Planctopirus limnophila DSM 3776: one gene and its partner. The protein of the gene in region 2 binds, or shares a complex with, the protein of the main gene of each other region. Links are inferred from orthologs where the notes say so. Each region holds a gene or a part of one and is shown on either strand. Other genes may lie near its edges.

Region 1 (9,656 bases), 4.0 Mb from region 2 along the record:
CGATTCGCTGGATTCTGGCTGCTTGTCGTGGCAAGAAGGGTCGCCCTATGCACCGTAAGCTTGCTGAAGAGTTTATGGCCGCCTTCCGTCGTGAAGGTGCTGCTGTCACTTACCGTGAAAACGTGCACCGCATGGCCGATGCCAACAAGGCTTTCGCTCACTTTGCTAACTAATTTCCGACTGTTACTGGTTGGAAGCTGAGTTCAAGTGTTGCACTCTGGCTGTTCAGCCGGCTACTGATTTGAAGTGCGGCGTGATAATCGATCACGCCGCACTTTTTTTTCGGATCCATCGTCTTCACTCAGTGAGTTGTTCGAGAGCGTCTGTCAGATCAAACTGAGTGGCTGACTGCTGGAGGTTTATTTTGAACCTCGCGTTGGCTGCTGGAGAGAGGAAAACGGGTCATGATTCGTGACATTTCATCAATTCGCAACATTGGCATTATTGCTCATATCGATGCAGGCAAAACGACCACTACCGAGCGCATCCTGTTCTATGCAGGCGAAATTCATAACCCTGGAAATGTGGATGATGGAAATACCGTGACGGACTTTGATCCCGAGGAAGCTCAGCGGGGGATCACGATCTACTCGGCAGCCATCAGCTGCTCCTGGCGCGGTTGTTCTATCAACATTATTGATACTCCCGGGCACGTGGACTTTACTGCGGAAGTCCAGCGCAGCCTGCGGGTCCTTGATGGTGGCGTGGTCGTCTTCAGTGCGGTGGAAGGTGTCGAGGCTCAAAGCGAGACAGTCTGGCGCCAAGCGGATGGATTTAAGGTTCCGCGCATCTGCTTCATTAACAAGCTGGATCGGATCGGGGCTAATTTCGAGCGTGTGATTGGTCAGATCACCGAGCGATTGCAGGGCGTTCCGTTAGTTCTTTCAATTCCTATCGGGAGTGGGCCAGCTACGAATTCTGACGGATTTACGGGGATCGTGGATCTGTTGCGAATGGAAGCGGTTTACTTTGATAAAGAGTCGAAGGGGAGGGAGATTCGCCGTGAGCCGATCCCTGCCGCCTGTCAGGATCTGGCGGATGATTATCGCGTTCGGCTCATCGAGAGCGTAGCCATGCTCGATGACGATGTTTTTGCCGTGTATGACGAAACCGGGGATATTCCACTGGCCGATTTGAATCGTCTGATTCGTCAAGGCACGATCACGGGTCAGTTTCAGCCTCTATTGTGTGGGGCTTCACTGGATTACATCGGTGTGCAGCCGATTCTGGATGCTGTGGTGGATTATCTGCCCAGTCCACTGGATGTCCCGCCGGTGGAAGGTCGGCATCCGAAAAAAGAGAACATTGAAGTTCGCAAGCCGAATGAAAATGAACCATTCGCTGGCCTGGTCTTCAAAGTCCAGGTCGACGAGCATTCGGAGTTGTACTTCGTAAGGGTCTATTCGGGAGTGTTAAAAAGCCGCTCGCGAATGCTCAATCCTCGTACTGGCGAGAAAGAACTGATCAGCCAGTTATGGAAAATGCAGGCCGACTCCCGGGTGAAGCTCGATGAGGCGGGCGCTGGCGATATTGTGGGGGTCGTGGGGCCGAAGAGTTCTGTAACAGGGGACACTCTGTGTGAAGCGAATCAGCCGATTCTTCTGGAGTCAATCACATTCCCTGAGACTGTGATTTCGATGGCCATTGAGCCTGAGACGAGTGCTGATCGCAAAAAACTCGAAGAGACACTCAAGCTGCTGGCCAAGCAGGATCCCACATTCCGTGCGAAAGTCAGTGAAGAGACCGGCCAGACAATTGTCAGCGGCATGGGGGAATTGCACCTCGAAATTATCAGTAAACGGATGGAGCGTGACTTCCATCTGAAAATGAGAATTCATAAGCCTCGGGTAACCTATCGCGAAACGATCTGTAAAGCGGTGGAGTTTGAAGAAGTCTTTGAGCGGCAGGCGGGGGCGACATCGCTTTATGCGCTGATCAAGCTGCGGGCTGAACCTCTGGAGGGTGCTCAGTCCGTTGTGGTTGAAAACAAAATGAAACCTGGGGCATTCCCGGCCGAGTTGACTCAGGTGTTGATTCAGGCCATGAACGACGAATCCAAAAGTGGTGGAACGGTCGGTTATCCACTGATGAACATGAAGTTGCAGGTGCTGGGAGCCGGTTTTCGCGAAGGGGAAACCAACGAAATCGCCGTTCGGGCTGCAGCGTCCAGTGCCGTGAGAAGAGTCCTTGATGAGGCGGGGGTAATGCTTCTGGAGCCTGTGATGAAGCTGGAAGTTGTTACACCCAATGACTTTGTCGGGAATGTCACAGCCGATTTAAACTCCCGGCGTGCCTCGATTCTGAATACCGGGCTCAGAGGCAATCTGGTTGTGATTGAGGCGGAGGTTCCACTCTCGGGAATGTTTGGCTATTCGACCCAGGTGCGCAGTCTTTCGCAGGGGCGTGCCTCCTATTCCATGGAGCCACTGCGATTTGCGCCAGCCCCAGATTCCGTACTCAAAACAATGCTGGGTGAATGAAGTCTCCGTTTCATCTCCGTATTTGAGCGTTTGGAACCAAAGCGAAAGAACTGTCAATCCCGGTTGATTGACATTCAAGGGTGGTGAATTTAGAATCTTCGCTCCGTCCATGAGTTCGCTTCTTGGATCGCTCATTGAAAAACGCGTAAGTTGCTGGCTGAAGGGAAGTTCGAGTGGTTGGTCAGAAGCAGGAAAAGATTCGTATCCGAATGGAAGCCTACGATCATTCGGTTCTCGATCTGTCGGCAAGCGAAATCGTGGATACCGCAAAACGGACCGGAGCCATCGTTCATGGACCGATTCCGCTTCCAACTCGAATTGAGCGGTACACTGTGTTGCGGTCTCCGCACATTGACCGTAAGTCTCGAGAGCAGTTCGAGATTCGTACACACAAGCGATTGATTGATATTATTCAACCGACTGGCAAAACGATTGACGCGCTGAATAAGCTGTCTCTCCCTGCCGGTGTGGATGTGAAGATTAAGGCGACAGCCAGCTAAGTTTTGCCTTGGCGTCGCGATAGATTCGGTTTGATACGTTGATTTGTTCGGATGATGTCCGCATTGCCAGGCTCTGGCGATGGCGATGAACAGTCCGCTAGGTTTTAAGGTGTTCGGTATGTCGTGCGGATTGTTAGGTCGCAAAGTTGGTATGACTCAGGTCTTTACCCCTCAAGGTGAAGCGATTCCTGTGACCGTCATTGAGTGTGGTCCCTGTGTCGTGCTCCAGATTCGCACTGTTGAGCGTGATGGCTACTCAGCGGTTCAGTTGGGGTTTTCTGATAAGCCTCGTCGCCTCGCATCTCGCTCAGAGCGAGGGCATGTGGCTGCGATTGATAGCAAGAGGCGAAAGTCGCTTGCTGCCGCTGGTGTGGCACTTGCGGAAAAGGCGGATTGCGAACCCAAGCGATTCGTTCGAGAGTTTCGCGTCACCCCCGAAGAGGCCTCCGCTTTTACTGTTGGTCAGGTGCTGACGGTCTCCCAGATCTTTGGTGAAGTGAAGCACGTTGATGTGGTGGGGACTTCGAAGGGTCGCGGGTTTGCCGGTGTTATGAAGCGGCATAACTTCCACGGTACTTGTGCGAGCCATGGTGTTAAGAAGGTGCACCGCTCTGGTGGGTCAACTGGTCAGAGTACGGATCCGGGTAAGGTCTTCAAAGGAACGAAGATGCCCGGGCACTACGGCGATGCTCAGGTCACTGTCCGTCGGCTCCAGGTTGTGAGAGCTGATGATGAAAATAATGTGCTGCTGGTACGCGGCGCAGTTCCTGGTTATAGCGGCGGGTTTGTGCGAGTGCGGAAGACGAACTGTAAGTAGGTTCTTCCCTCGTGCCTTTGCCTGATTGAGTCAGCGTCTCTTTTGTTTTGCATAGTAAAGACATTCAATTATGATCAGTCTTCCAATTCATACATCGACGGGTGAGGCGACGGGTCGCAACTACGAGTTTGATCCAGCGGAGCTGGCAGACAGTATCAATAAGCAGTTGCTTCACGATGCTGTGGTGATGTATCAGGCCAATTTGCGGCAGGGAACGTTTAAATCCAAAAGCCGAGCAGAGATTGCGGGAAGTAAGCAGAAGCTGTTCAAACAGAAGGGGACAGGTCGCGCCCGCCAGGGGAACAAGCGACAGCCAGTCCGTCGTGGCGGTGGACATGCTTTCGCAAAGCGTCCGACAGATTTCAGCTATCGTTTGCCTCGCAAGGCTTTGCAGTTGGCAACTCGGATGGCGCTGCTCGGTAAGTTCCAGGACAACGAAGTCACAATTATTGAGTCGCTTGCCCTTGAGGCTCCTAAGACCAAGGTCGTGGCAAGTTTGTTGAATAAGCTGGGTCTTGAGTCGAAGGGTTGTCTCATCAGTATTCCTTCACACGACTCAAATGTCTGGAAGTCTGCCCGCAACATTCCCAAGGTTGGTGTTTCGCCAGCTGCCGGGCTTAATGCTTATCAGTTGCTGCTCCGTAAGCAGCTGGTTGTCACAACTGATGCGTTGGATTTATTGAGAAAGCCGGCACAGTAGTTTTATAGGGCATGTTTCGATTGAGATGAGGCTGGTAGCGGTTCTGGCGGGTAAGGAAGTTTGTTATGGCCATTGTTCCTAAGTCTGGTGTAGTGCTCGAGTCATATCAGGTGATCCTGAAGCCGCTCATTACGGAAAAGGGAACTTATCTTTCGTCTAAGCGTAATGCCTACACGTTCCAGGTGAATCCGCTGGCCACGAAATTTGATATCAAGAAGGCTGTTGAAGAGCTTTTTTCAGTTAAGGTTGAGAAGGTTCGCACTCAGAATCGAGTTGGTAAGCCACGTCGGCATCGTATGAAGCTGGGTTATAGATCTGCCTGGAAGAAGGCAATTGTGACTCTCAACAATGACGACCGCATTGCTTTCTTTTAGGTCTTAGTTATTGATATTTGTGGTTGATTGAAATCGAGTCGATTTTGTCCCGCTGACTCACGTTCATTTGAGTTGTTGGAATTGAATTATGGGTGTCCGTTTTTACAAGCCCACAAGTGCCGGTCGTCGCGGTGGCATGGTCAGTGATTTCTCCGAAATCACCGATCGTAAGAAGAAGCCTGAGAAGTCTCTTGTAGTCCCTTACAAGAAGACCGGTGGTCGCAACTTCCAGGGCAAAATCACCAGTCGGCATATTGGTGGCGGCCATAAAAAGATGTACCGCCTGATTGACTTCAAGCGGAATAAGGACAACGTCACGGGAGTCGTGACACACATCGAATACGATCCTAACCGAACATGCCGTATTGCTCTCGTGCAGTATGAAGATGGCGAGAAGCGATATATCCTTGCTCCTGAAGGTCTGGCGGCGGGTTCCAAGATCATGAGTGCGAACGACGGCCTGGAGCCGATCGTTGGCAATTGCATGCCCTTGGAGAAGATCCCCACGGGAACGTCTGTTCATAATGTCGAATTGCAGCCTGGTCGTGGCGGGCAGCTTTGTCGCAGTGCGGGTGTTTCCGCAGTTGTGAATGCTCGTGAGTCGGGTTGGGCTCAGATTACATTGCCCTCAGGTGAAGTGCGCCGCGTGCCGTCATCATGCAGGGCTACCATTGGTGTGCTCGGTAATGGTGAGCACATGAACATTGTTATCGGGAAAGCTGGTCGTGTTCGCTGGATGGGCAAGCGGCCCTACGTTCGCGGCAGTGCCATGAATCCGATTGCTCACCCGATGGGTGGTGGTGAAGGTCGCCGTTCTGGTGGCCGTCACCCAGTCAGTCCGACTGGAAAGTTGGCCAAGGGTGGACGGACTCGTAATCCTCGGAAGACCAGCCGTAACGCAATTGTTCGCCGTCGTAAGTCTGTGCGTTATGGTCAGTTGAAGCTTTGATTTGAATGATTTTGATCGGCTTGAGTTAACTGTTCGTGTTTGTGTGCAATAGGGTATACGTGAATGAGTCGTTCATCGAAAAAGGGCCCGTACGTCGATGAAAAGCTTCTCAAGAAGATTGAGAAGTTAGTCGTCGCCGGCAAGAAAGAACCCATTAAGACCTGGGCTCGTCGCTCCACAATCAGCCCTGAGTTTGTGGGACATACCTTTCTTGTTCACAATGGCAAGCAACATCTTTCGGTCTATGTGACAGAAGAGATGGTCGGTCATAAGCTGGGTGAATTCTCCCTGACGCGTATCTTCCGTGGTCACGGTGGCAAGGGTAACAAGTAGAATTGTTGCTTTGAAGTGTTAATGGATTTCGTCTTTTAGGTGGATCATGCGTTACCAGGCTGTTCACAAATTCGCTCGTATTGCACCAACCAAGGTTCGTCATCTCGCGGATCTGATTCGTGGGCAGTTTGCTGGGCAGGGTTTAACGACCCTCAGGTACATGCCTCATCGTGGTGCGAGAATGCTCGAGAAAGTCTTGAGTAGCGCTATTGCCAATGCTGAAGATCGGGGAGAAAGAGTGCCCGAGTCTCTCAGAATTATTGAGTGCAAGGTGGATGGCGGTCCGATGTTCAAGCGGATTCAGCCTCACGCTCGTGGAATGGGGTTTGTGATTCGCAAGCGTTTCTCTCATATCACGATCGCTATTGGATCGATTGAAAGTCCAGTCGCTGGTCAGTAGTATTGCCGCTTCAGGCTATATGTCTCCCGGTGGTGGATGTCGTTTGTTTTTGAAATCAATTGCAGGGTAATTTGCCGATTTGGTGAAGCATCAGGATGGTTTCCATCCGTCAGAAGGGTAGACCAGCAATGGGTCAGAAGGTTCGGCCAACAGGCTTTCGAGTGGGGATAGTCGAAGACTGGCGAAGTCGTTGGTACGCGACCAAGAAGGAATTTGGTGATCTGCTCATCGAGGATCAGAAGATCCGGCGATTTATCAAGACAAAGTATGAGTTTGCCGGAATACCAAGGATCGAGATCGAACGAACCCGTGATCAGGTGATTGTCCATCTGCATACGGCTCGTCCTGGTATCATCATTGGTAAGAAGGGCCAGGAAGTTGATCGTTTGAAGGCCGAGCTTGAAGACCTGACGGGTCGTCGGATGGAGCTCAAGATTGTCGAAATTCATCAGCCGCATCGCAGTGCGGTTCTGGTGGCAGAGGATATTGCACAGCAGCTTGTGAAGCGTGGTAGTTTTCGTCGCGTGATGAAGAGATCACTGGATCAGGTGATGGAGTCAGGTGTTGAGGGGATCAAAATCGAGATGAATGGTCGTCTTGGGGGGGCTGAAATGTCCCGCACCGAAAAGGCGATCCGAGGCTCGATTCCTCTTTCAACTCTGCAGAAGCACATCGATTATGGTCTTGCGATTGCTAAGACCACAATGGGTGTCATTGGCGTTAAGGTGTGGATCGACTTGGGCGAATATCGTAACGAGGAAGAGAGCTATGGCGCTGATGCCCAAGCGGGTCAAGCACCGCAAAGAGCAAAGAGGTCGCGTAAAAGGTAATGCGACTCGCGGCATCGAGGTGTCGTTTGGCGACTGGGGTCTGCAGGTTCTTGAGCCTGGACACATTCGCGGAACAACTATCGAGGCCTGTCGTATTGCTGCAACGCAATATGTTCGTGGTGAAGGTAAGCTTTACATTCGAATTTTTCCGAACAAGCCTGTCACAGCGCGTCCTTTAGAGACTCGTATGGGTACAGGTAAGGGTGAACCAGACCACTGGGTGGCTGTGGTTCGACCTGGGAAAATTTTGTTTGAACTGGCTGGTGTTTCGGAGGAAGCAGCCCGCGAGTGTTTCGCTCGTGTGGCTTACAAGCTCCCTTTGAAGGTCAGGCTGGTTGGGCGCACGATTAAGGTTTGATGCTGTGTTTCGCACAGTTATTGGTTTTGAGAGTTTTGTTTGAGGTGAAATGCAGATCATGACAAGTGCCCGTAATCTTCGTGAGATGTCTGCTGAACAATTGCAGTTTCAGTTGGATGAAGCGCAGAAGGCATTGTTTGACCTGCGTTGCAAGGCAGCATCCGAGAAGTTGGAAACTCCCAGTCTTGTTCGTCGAGCCCGACGGGAGATAGCTCGTATTAAGACGGTTCTGCGTCTGCAGGAACTGGCAAAGGTCTAAATTTTTGTCCTGCAGATTCGCAGACGGAGTGATAGATGCGTAAGACAGTCATCGGTGTTGTAACAGGCGATAAGGCGAGTAAAACCCGCCGAGTGGAAGTTGAAAGAATTTTTAAGCATCCGAAGTATGGTAAGACAGTTCGCCGTCGAACTGTTTGCCATGCCCATGACGAGAATAATGTTTCTCGCCTGGGTGACACAGTTGAGATCATTGAGAGTCGACCCATGTCCGCCCTCAAAAGGTGGGCTCTTGTCTCGGTCGTCAAAACAGCATTGCCCACGTCGAGCGATGCTTCCTGATTTTTGCTGTGACAGTTGTGCGATTTAAATTAGTGGCTGCGTGATTTAAGCGAGTTGATGTCATGATTCAAATGCAGACTATGCTGGATGTTGCTGACAACACCGGTGCAAAAACTGCGCGCTGCATTAAGGTTCTAGGCAGCTCACGGAAGCGAACTGCGACCTTAGGTGATGTGATTGTCCTGGCGGTTCAGAAGGCATTGCCAGGATCCTCGGTTAAGTCCGGCAGTGTCGTTAAGGGCGTGGTGGTAAGGGTTCGCCAGCCATCCCGTCGTGTTGACGGCAGTTATGTCCGTTTTGATTCAAATGCTGTCGTGATTGTCGATAATGATGGAAATCCTAAGGGATCACGCATTTTTGGTGCCGTGGCCCGTGAGCTTCGTGAGAAGCGATATATGAAGATTATCAGTCTTGCGTCGGAGGTGGTTTAACATGCGAATTCGCAAGGGTGACATGGTTGTTGTTCTGACGGGTGATGACGCGAGCGCGACACCTCGCAAGGTGTTGTCTGTCGTCCAGTCGGGTGACAAAGTGGTTGTTGAGGGTGTTAATCGTGTTTTCAAGCACGTACGACGTGGGCATCCCAAGAGCCAGCAGGGCGGTCGTTTATCGCGTGAGATGCCAGTTTCATCTTCCAATGTGGCTTACTATTGCAGTGCATGTGGCAAGCCAACTCGGATTGGGATGCGATTACTGGCAGACGGACGCAAAGAGCGTTTCTGCAAAAAGTGTGATGCGTCGATTGGTGTAATCAGTCCTGCTCCAAAAAGTGCATCGGTTCCTGGTTAATTGAAACTGGTACGTTTGAATCTGCTGTGGCAGTGATGTTTGTGTGGAAGGTAGGCTAGTTTCATGGCACGGTTGATGGAACGGTATCGTTCTGAGATTCTTCCCTCTCTCAAGTCAGAGTTGGGTCGTGAGAACGAACTGTCGTTGCCAAAATTAACCAAAGTCGTTGTCAGCATGGGCTTGGGTAAGGCCATTGGTGAACGAAAGCGACTGGAAGAGGCTGCTCAGCACCTGGCATCGATTACTGGGCAAAAGCCGTTGATCACGAAATCTCGGAAAGCTGTTTCAGGTTTCCGCCTTCGTGAAGGGATGGAAATTGGTTGTATGGTGACGTTGCGCGGTCGCCGGATGTATGAGTTTCTTGACCGTTTGATTTCTCTGGCTCTCCCCAGAGTGCGTGACTTTCGTGGTGTGAATCCTAATGGATTCGATGGCCACGGAAATTACAGCATGGGTCTTACGGAACAGCTTGTGTTTCCTGAGGTCAATCCGGATAAGGTGAACTTCGTCCAGGGGATGAACATTACCATGGTCACCACCGCCCGTAATAATGATGAAGGAAGGCTCC
Region 2 (8,908 bases):
AGCTGGCGGGAATATCTTCCGATTACAGCTCACGCGTGGTCGATATGATTGCTCCCATCGGGATGGGACAGCGAGGACTGATTGTTTCGCCACCAAAGGCTGGCAAGACGATTCTGCTGCAGAATCTGGCGAAAGCTGTCCTTGCCAATGAACCTGATGTCTATGTGATTGTGCTGCTGATTGACGAGCGCCCCGAAGAAGTGACCGATATGGAACGGCAGGTCAAAGGGCGAAATTGCGAAGTCATTTCGAGTACGTTCGATGAACCTCCCAGCCGACATATTCAGGTTTCGGAGATGGTCATTGAGAAGGCCAAACGCATGGTCGAGTACGGTCAGCATGTGGTGATCTTTCTCGATTCGATCACCAGACTGGCCCGCGCGTGGAACTCGGAAGTTCCTCATTCGGGAAAGATCCTCACAGGTGGTGTCGATGCGAACGCTCTGCAGCATCCCAAGCGATTCTTTGGTGCGGCACGCAATGTCGAAGAAGGGGGCAGCCTGACGATTATCGCCACAGCTCTGGTTGATACCGGCAGCAAGATGGACGATGTGATCTTTGAAGAGTTCAAGGGGACAGGGAATACCGAACTGCACCTGGATCGCCGGATGGTTGAAAAGCGAGTCTGGCCCGCGATTGATATCAATCGTTCGGGGACACGCCGGGAAGAATTGCTGTTTAACGAAGAAGAACTTCGCAAAATCTGGATTTTGCGCCGAGTCGTGGGTGATATGAACCCCGTGGAAGCCATGGAACTGCTGACATCCAGGCTGCGGCGAACCAAGACGAACGAAGAGTTTCTGAATACAATGAATTTAAGTTGATGGATGCCTGAGTTGATGGATACCTGAGCAGAATCATGTTCTGTTCGAGTCGATCGAATACTGATGGCTCTTTGTTGAATCCGTACTCTTTCCAGTATCAAAACTGATATGACGCGCACTATTGAAGCTCAACTGCTTGCTCCTCAAGAACCTGTAGCGATTGTCGTCTCGAGGTTCAATGAACTCGTGACCAACCGCCTGCTGGAAGGGGCCGTTTCGACGTATCGTCGACACGGTTTGCCCGAAGATCAGATCACGGTGGTGTATGTCCCGGGGTCATTCGAGCTGCCTGTCGTCGCGCAAAAGCTGGCACAATCGCAGAAATATGGTGCGATTGTCTGCCTGGGGGCTGTGATTCAGGGAGAGACCACGCACCACGAATACATCAATCAGCAGGTGGCCGCCGGCCTGCAGAAGATTGCTCTGGAGTGTGGTATCCCGGTGGCGTTCGGTGTGCTGACCTGCCCCACGATGGATCATGCTTTGGATCGATCGGGCGGGAAAGCGGGGAACAAAGGTGTCGAGGCGGCACTGGCAGCGATTGAAACCCGCAACGTGCTCATCGAACTTTCCCGCCATGAGAAATAACTCTCACGAATCGATCATGCGCACATCATCTGCAGGGGAATACGATCGATGGCCTGCCGACTCAGGGTCATCAATTCCGGCCCGTCATCTGATGTGACCATGAACAGCCTGCGTGTTCAAATCCATATTGTTTAGCGGCCTGAAGGAATGCTCCGAATCGCTGAGAGTTTCTTCCTGGTTGCAGGTTGTTATCATCATTTGTTTCCGCCCGTGATTTGTACCTCGGATGTTTCATGTCAATGTCCCGCCGCCACAAAGCCCGTGAAGTCGTGCTTCAGATGCTGTATCTGAAGGATCTCAATCCCGATGTGGGCTTCGAGCAGATTCGTCAGATGATTCAGGCCGAGTTGCCGGATGAAACGCTCTCTCGCTTTGCCTGGGGGCTCTTTTCCGGGGCGATGGAATTCCGCCCGGCGCTGGACAAGAAAATCGAAGAAGCAGCGGTCAACTGGTCGCTCAGTCGTATGGCACCCACAGATCGCAACGTGCTGAGATTAGGTGCCTATGAACTTCTGCAGACCGATACGCCCCACCGCGTGGTGATCGATGAAGCTCTCGAACTGGCCAAATCTTTTGGCGGTGCGAATAGCGGCTCGTTTGTGAACGGCATTCTGGATCGTTTACTGCCGCCCGAGAAAAGAGCACGCGCTGCGAAGCCCACCGAAGAAGTGCATGCCACGACAGAGTCAGAACAGCCAGCCGATGGAGAAGAAGCTCCTGCGTGAGAAATTTTTCGATGGTCACGCGCTACGGTCACAGATTGATCGCGGCTGGGTGGCAGGGGTCGGATGTCTTCATCCGCCCCCTGGTCAATCAAGTTCACCAGCGCAAATGCATCCGAAACATACATTTATTGCTTTTAACGCCGTTCGTCAAAAGCGATCAGCGTCAAACAAACTGGGGGCAAACGAGGACGTTTGACCCCAGCCACCCTGTCGGCTTTTGTATAAGATTCCCTCTGTGTGATCGTGTGGGTGTGTTCTTGTGAGTGGCCGGCAGTTGTAGAGATTGTTCCATGGCACCGGCGGACGAGCCATCAGAAACTTTTCCTTCGATCGATGCAGTGGCTGAGCCCATCGATGCATTGGCCCCAGGCGCTTTACCGGGGGGAACGTATCGCTGTCCGGAGGAAACGTATTCGATCAGCCGCAGTGTGCATCTGGCGCGACTGGCGGCTCATTATCCCCTCTGTAGGAATTGCCCGGCTCGCGACGAACAAGGACTGCTGCCCATCAGTTTCCCTGTAGCGCCGATCCTTGAAAACCGTGAGGAAGAGATTTTTTCGGAGGGTGGCGTCCGGGCGGTTTATCTGAATGTGATGCATCGCACTCGTGCGGTGGAGTGGGGCAGGGCGATTGGCAAGGCTTTGAGCGAGGGGGCGTTCGGGGGAGTAGCCTCGACTGCCGGGACGACATTAACAGTGGTGATTGGTCATGATGAGCGTGTCAGTTCGCCAGAGATTGCCGCCGGGCTGGTGAAAGGCCTCAGACAGCAGGGGCTGGATATTGCTGACCTGGGGTTCTGCCGAAAGCCCGATCTGACCCTGGCGATGTCATCGTTCCAAAATGTGCTGGCGATCTTCATTACTGGTTCGGGATATGGCCCTGCCTGGACGGGATTTGACCTGATCGGGCCGGATGGCCTGGCCTGGCCATCGATTGAGGAATTGCGCTGGCTCAGTGGGGAATCTCGCACGGGAATTTATGCTCACGCTAAACAACTGGGTCGATACTCACCTCTTCTCCACTTTGAGCAGGATCAGACCTTACAGGAAGAGTTTCATGCGCTGCGCCCGCTGACTGTGGTTTGCGGGAGTGAGAATGAACTTCTTTTTCAGAGATTGAAGCGATTGACGGAACATCATCCGTGCCGGTTGATTCCGCTCTCGCTGCCGGCTGTGCATCGGGATTTATCGAGTCATACTTCCGCCTCGCTGAGAGTTCTGGAAGAGACCGTTCGTCAGGAGCAGGCTCATCTGGGGTGCTATTTCGCACCGGATGGTGAAACGTTGACTGCTGTCGATGAGCAGGGGAAGTGGCTCTCGATGCCGGATGTGACGTTGTTACTGGCGATCGAACTGGCTCAGGAACGTCTGATTTCTCCCTCGCAAGAACCTTTAGAAATCTGTCTGACAACGACGGCCTGGGCTCATTGGCACACCGATTTCGAACGGTGGGGATTTGTGAGTCTCGATGGTGGCCCATCGATCCAGACGATGACGAAAGCACTCACGAGTCGAAAATGCTTACTCGGCACTAATGGCTCTCCCCAATGGTGGCTTTTGCGCAAAGAGCTCGCCGTCTGCGATGCTTTGCGTGTGTTTGGCACATTGCTGAGATCGCTCAGTCGCTCGGATCGCCCCTGTTCACAACAACTGGCCGCTCACAAGGCGGGCTTACCACGCGATCTGACATAATGAGGATCTTCTCCCCTCTCCCACAAAGACGCGGGCGAGGGTTCCAGAGGGGCATGTGCCGCGAGAAGAGTTGTGGGTGAACGACTGGCCTTCATCCGCTGCCACCAACCCCGCTTCTAACCTCTCCGTTGATTCGCGTTCTGGCAGCGGAAGACCCAAACGTGGGTGAACGACAGGCCTCCATCCGCTGTCCCCAGCCCCGCTTCTAACCTCTCCGTTGATTCGCGTTCTGGCAGCGGAAGACCCAAACGTGGGTGAACGACAGGCCCCCATCCGCTGTCCCCAGCCCCGCTTCTAACCTCTCCGTTGATTCGCGTTCTGGCAGCGGAAGACCCGAACGTGAGTGAACGACAGGCCTCCATCCGCTGCCACCAGCCCCGCTTCTAACCTCTCCGTTGATTCGCATTCTGGCAGCGGAAGACCCAAACGTGGGTGAACGACAGGCCCCCATCCGCTGCCACCAACCCCGCGAGGGGCGCAACAGGGGGTGATAGGGTGAGGGGGCGGAAAAGTGTCTGCCCGAAAAATCGTGGTTGTTCGGGAGGCCTGTCTCATGCGCCCTGTGGTTGATGAATCGATGGAAGCGAATGTTCCCCAGCCGGGGAATTCTGGAGAAAAGGAACAGTTTTGCGGGAGTGCCCGGTTCGCGCTGGCGGCAAGTGATGCGGGGGAGATTGCCCGCACTGTTGCGATTGCCGGTGGGTCGGCAGCACTGGTGGCGCTCTTGGAGATTCTCAGTTCGTTCCACTTTGGCACCTGGAACGCCTTCTTTACGGCTGTGTTCACCGTCGTCATTCGACTGGTGCAGCAATGGAGCACCGATACCCGCCGCGTGACACACCCCTGGCGCGATTGACCCAGCGTGATGTTCGGCCAGTTGTCGTCAACCGCCTGTTGATTTTGTGCCTGTCTCTTTGGTCAAGCCACTGTTTTCGTGGGGTGCTCTCAGCATGTTCACTCGTCTGGTGTTTGTTCGTGGTCTGTCGGTTCTGGCAGTCATTTTGTGTCTGGCTGGTGGCTGGCATGTGATGCAAATGGTCACAGGGATGGCGGAGCGCTCGCTCGGCAACTATCTGCTGACCGTTTTTCCGTGGGTGGTGGTGATCGTGCTCTGGCCCCTCATTCGCTGGCTGAACTCTGACAAGCCCACGCCTGATGCTGAAGAAGGCAATGTGAAAACGCCCTCCTTCGAGCCAGTCGTGCAATCACTGGATGTGCTGCATCACTACTTCCCCGCTTCCTCACCGGCTCAAGAACAGCTGCAGGAGCTGGCGAAAGCCGCCATGGCTCAGCGTTACGACAACCGCCAGAGATCCGCGACAGCCAGGAAATCAGTTCGCGGCTGCGTGCGCGGACCCAAGACTTCATCCACGGCTTCCTGAATCTCTGGTTTCATCTCCCAGTCCTTACTCAGAGAACCTGTCTCATGGTCTTTCGACGTTGTTTTCGTGCAGGGCGGGTGCAGTGTGCTGCCGCCGCTGGATGGTTCGAAGCCGCTCCTTCGAAGTGCGAGAGTCCACGCGCCCTGCTCTCGTGCCTGTTGCCGCGTGTTCCCACCATGGGGTTTCCCTTCTCCCCCGGGCCTGCCTGTGCCCCGACACGCGTGCTTCCAGCGACAGCCCGACGCTTGCTCGTCGGCCTGATGGGATGTTTTCTCCTCGCATCCCTCGCTGGCTGCCTGACACCCGCCCTGCACGATGATCACCCGCGTCCCGAAGTTCCGCTGGCTGCTGATCAAGAGCTGGCCCGAAAGGCTTTGCGAACCTATGCCGTCGGTCTGCAGCAAGCCTTTGACGAAGCGAGCCAGCGATCAGAACTTCGCCCGGCTGAGTTGCACGAAGATCTCAGCGCACGCATTTCAAGCATCCGACGTGCCGCCTTCGCACCCCTTGATGCCCGGCTCGAAGAGGTCATGAATCGCCAGCCAATCGATGAGCTTCAGGCCCGCAACCTGTTGAAAGGACTCTCTCAAGGCTTTGCCGCAGCGATCCCAGAAGCAAAGTGAGTTTTTGCATCACAACACGCGACATGGTCTTCGCGTTTTGACGTCGAAGCATTCCACGAAATGACAGTCCTCTAAGTGCCCTGCTGACAGCTTGGGGCGGTCGATTTCACACAACTTTTCTAGGGGGAGGCTCCCAAGGGTGGCAGGGGTCAAACGTCCTCGTTTGCCCCCGGGTCATCTGACATTGGCACTTCATGGCGACGTTCATGGAGAGTCATGAAGAACATTGCGGATGCAATGTGTCCTGTGGTCCTCGAGTGACCTGGGGGCGAATGAAGACATCCGACCCCAGCCACCCGGCCTTTTTTGTGGGGAACATTTCATGAATCAATTTGGTTGGCGCGATGATCTGGAAGAGCGTCTGCTGTTGTCGGCATCTTCTCAAGCTCCGCTGACGAGGTCATTCTCTGTCAGCGATGCTCCACAAGAAATCGATCCCCGCCCATGGCATCGCATTGAAATGCAGGGATCTTTGGGAAGCTGCCAGGGGCATGCCCTGTCGAGCGTGGGAGAAATGGCCTATCACCTCGCCAGTGGGCGCGTGACGCAGTTCTCACCTCTGTTTGCCTATTACGCCACTCAGCAGATCGATGGGCTTTTAGGACGTGATCAGGGGAGCACCATTCAAGGGGGTGTCCAATGTGCCCGGCAATATGGCTTCTGCCCGCTGGAGGTGTTCCCGAACCCCGTCCCCTTGCGCTACACCGGTGTGATTCCTCAAGAAGCCTGGCCCGCAGCGGCACCATTTCGCATCCGGTCGCACACTGTGTGCACCTCGTATGACGATGTCTGGTCATTTCTCGCAGCCGGGCAAGGAGGTGTGGTGGCTGGCCTGGGCTGGAACAGCAGCCTCACGCCACGTCAGGGGCGTATTGAAAGTTATCGCCCGGGCGGTGGCGGGCATGCCGTCGCATTTCTGGGATACAGCCGGCGGCGCGATGCCCAGCAACGACCTTATCTCTGGCTGGCCAACAGCTGGTCAGAGGAGTGGGGAGATGACGGCTGGGCAGAGGTTGCTCCGCAGGCGGTGGAATCGATGCTGGCTGATCGCCGGACTGTCATGGTCGGTCTCTCGGATCTCAGTCTGCCGACACCAAGACCCATTCCCTGGCGAGAAAAATCGATCTTTGAGTGAGCCCCGCACCTGCTGAGCGGCTCGCGGATTTTATTGACATCCAGTTTCCACACACCCTTTGTTTCAGGGGAGAATCATGTTCCGGAGCATCACCTTCTCGCTGATCTATCCTGCCGGGCTAATCATGTGGCTGGCCACTGGCCCGCAGGCAGGGGCCCAACCTCATGTAATGGCTGAAGAAGCTCTTTCGCAGTCAACGAAAGCGGCATGGCCATCACTCTTTGCAGAGGCAGCAAGCCCCGCGAGTCCTGTGAATACAGCTCAGAATTCTCGTGCGTTGCAGTGGCTGGTGTTTTATGGCCCGGGGTGTGTCCCCTGCATGCGCGCTATTCACGATTTTCAGCCCTGGTTGAAGGCCAGTGGCTGGGAGGTGAGCGAAGTTCCCCAGGCTCATATCCGCTTGATCGACGCCAATCGCGAACAGTCGCTGGCACGACAGTTTCAGATCGAAGCTTGGCCCACCTTTGTGCTTATGCATGAGGGGAAAGTCCTCGAGCGGCACACATCGTATCCGGGGCGGCAATTCCTGGCAGACCGCTATCTGGCAGCCGCTGCTCGAGTTCGTGACCAGCGAAGCTTCACCAGCCATGAGCCAGTCAGTGCGATCTCGATGGGCACTTTGTCCAATACGTCTCGGGAAGTGGCCCTGCTGCTGGAATCGACCCGGCCTCTGCTCGAAGCGGGACTGATGTTCGAAGGCCGTCTCCTGCCAGCCAGCCAGAAGGCTTCAGGCAGCTTGCCAGCCAGTACCACCATTTCACTCACCGAATCAGCAGCCATCCGGCTCTACTGGCCACTCGTGTTTCGCTTATCGAGACAACAAAACTCGCTCCATCTCGATTTCGAGAAGCCATATCCCCAGTTCCGGATGTCGAACATCTTTCCTGTCGAACAATCGATTGAAGGGCTCACAGCCACCACGCAATCTCTCACTATCGAGTTGCCCCGCATGATTGACCTCAAGTGGCAGCTCGATTAATCGACCCTCGTTGAATCGCCGATCGTGGAATGGCCCCATCAGTTCTCTGTGTTCATCGTTCACGCCGGTCTTACTGGATCTCCCGACATGCTGCTCAATATCTGCTACCACATCGCCCCTAAGGCACCCACCGTTCAGGCCTCGATGGTTTGCGATCACTTCGGCCTGACACTTGATGGCCAGCAGCAGGTGATTGCCCGCGATCTCGAACTCCCGGTCACTTCCGGAAACCTCATTGCCTTCGTCGGCCCCTCGGGCTCTGGCAAATCGTCACTCATGCGGGCCGTCGCTGCAGAGCTGAAGTCATCGGGCCAAGGAGATGTTCTGTGGCTTGATCATCTGCCGCAGGTTGCGTCACTCGTGGCCGACGCCCTGGCACTTCCACCACTGGATGCCTTTCGACTTCTGGCCCAGTGCGGTCTGGCTGAGCCACAACTTCTTTTGCGAACACCTGATGAACTGAGCGACGGCCAGAGATTTCGCTTTCGCCTCGCACAAAGTGTGGCCGAGGCGCTTCGTCGCCAAAGTCAGCATTCATCACAGGGCACCTGGATCGCGGCCGATGAGTTCACTTCGCCACTCGATCGCACGCTAGCCAAAGTGATGGCCCGCAACTGGCATTCCCTGTTGCGCCAACATCGCCTCGGTGGCCTCGTGGCCACCACACACACCGATATTCTCGACGACCTCGAGCCCGACCTCATCGTCACCTGCAGTCACGACGCGCCGCCTCAGCTTTCCGGCCTGGCCGCCTCGCCGACATTCTCGTCCGCAACATCGTCCGCACAGCGGACCCTACGGGAGGCCGACGCCCCCACGCCCGCTGTAAAAAAAAAGAAATCAGCTTTTTCCACGAACTGGCCCTCACCACCGGAACGAAACGCGACTGGGCGTATTTTGCTCGGTGGCATTACCGCTCGCACTCCGTCGGCATTGTCCGCTTCGTCACCATCCTCTGGCA

The links.
Region 1: the proteins of nusB (region 2) and rpsJ are in contact, whole or in part, in a solved structure (PDB 3D3B), measured with the Escherichia coli proteins. The link is inferred for Planctopirus limnophila DSM 3776 from one-to-one orthologs.

Annotation. Positions count from the first base shown.
Region 1 is NC_014148.1:602,460-612,115, forward strand. Bases 1,321-4,316 are described here. They hold rpsJ (30S ribosomal protein S10), read left to right. Parts: upstream 1,321-2,653; coding sequence 2,654-2,980; downstream 2,981-4,316. Other genes in these bases: fusA (elongation factor G), read left to right, coding at 1,321-2,480; rplC (50S ribosomal protein L3), read left to right, coding at 3,099-3,797; rplD (50S ribosomal protein L4), read left to right, coding at 3,868-4,316. In the rest of the region: rpsG (30S ribosomal protein S7), read left to right, coding at 1-173; more of fusA, read left to right, coding at 405-1,320; more of rplD, read left to right, coding at 4,317-4,497; rplW (50S ribosomal protein L23), read left to right, coding at 4,563-4,871; rplB (50S ribosomal protein L2), read left to right, coding at 4,960-5,820; rpsS (30S ribosomal protein S19), read left to right, coding at 5,884-6,153; rplV (50S ribosomal protein L22), read left to right, coding at 6,200-6,553; rpsC (30S ribosomal protein S3), read left to right, coding at 6,682-7,383; rplP (50S ribosomal protein L16), read left to right, coding at 7,322-7,741; rpmC (50S ribosomal protein L29), read left to right, coding at 7,800-8,000; rpsQ (30S ribosomal protein S17), read left to right, coding at 8,036-8,299; rplN (50S ribosomal protein L14), read left to right, coding at 8,362-8,730; rplX (50S ribosomal protein L24), read left to right, coding at 8,732-9,088; rplE (50S ribosomal protein L5), read left to right, coding at 9,152-9,656. UniProt on the Escherichia coli protein: Involved in the binding of tRNA to the ribosomes. Part of the processive rRNA transcription and antitermination complex (rrnTAC). The complex forms an RNA-chaperone ring around the RNA exit tunnel of RNA polymerase (RNAP).
Region 2 is NC_014148.1:4,635,369-4,644,276, forward strand. Bases 528-3,391 are described here. They hold nusB (transcription antitermination factor NusB), read left to right. Parts: upstream 528-1,645; coding sequence 1,646-2,137; downstream 2,138-3,391. Other genes in these bases: rho (transcription termination factor Rho), read left to right, coding at 528-824; ribH (6,7-dimethyl-8-ribityllumazine synthase), read left to right, coding at 933-1,412; PLIM_RS18510 (phosphohexomutase domain-containing protein), read left to right, coding at 2,428-3,391. Also shown: more of rho, read left to right, coding at 1-527; more of PLIM_RS18510, read left to right, coding at 3,392-3,828; PLIM_RS18515 (hypothetical protein), read left to right, coding at 4,382-4,684; PLIM_RS18520 (hypothetical protein), read left to right, coding at 4,779-5,210; PLIM_RS18525 (hypothetical protein), read left to right, coding at 5,255-5,833; PLIM_RS18530 (C1 family peptidase), read left to right, coding at 6,156-6,968; PLIM_RS18535 (thioredoxin family protein), read left to right, coding at 7,045-7,947; PLIM_RS18540 (ATP-binding cassette domain-containing protein), read left to right, coding at 8,035-8,908. UniProt on the Escherichia coli protein: Part of the processive rRNA transcription and antitermination complex (rrnTAC). The complex forms an RNA-chaperone ring around the RNA exit tunnel of RNA polymerase (RNAP).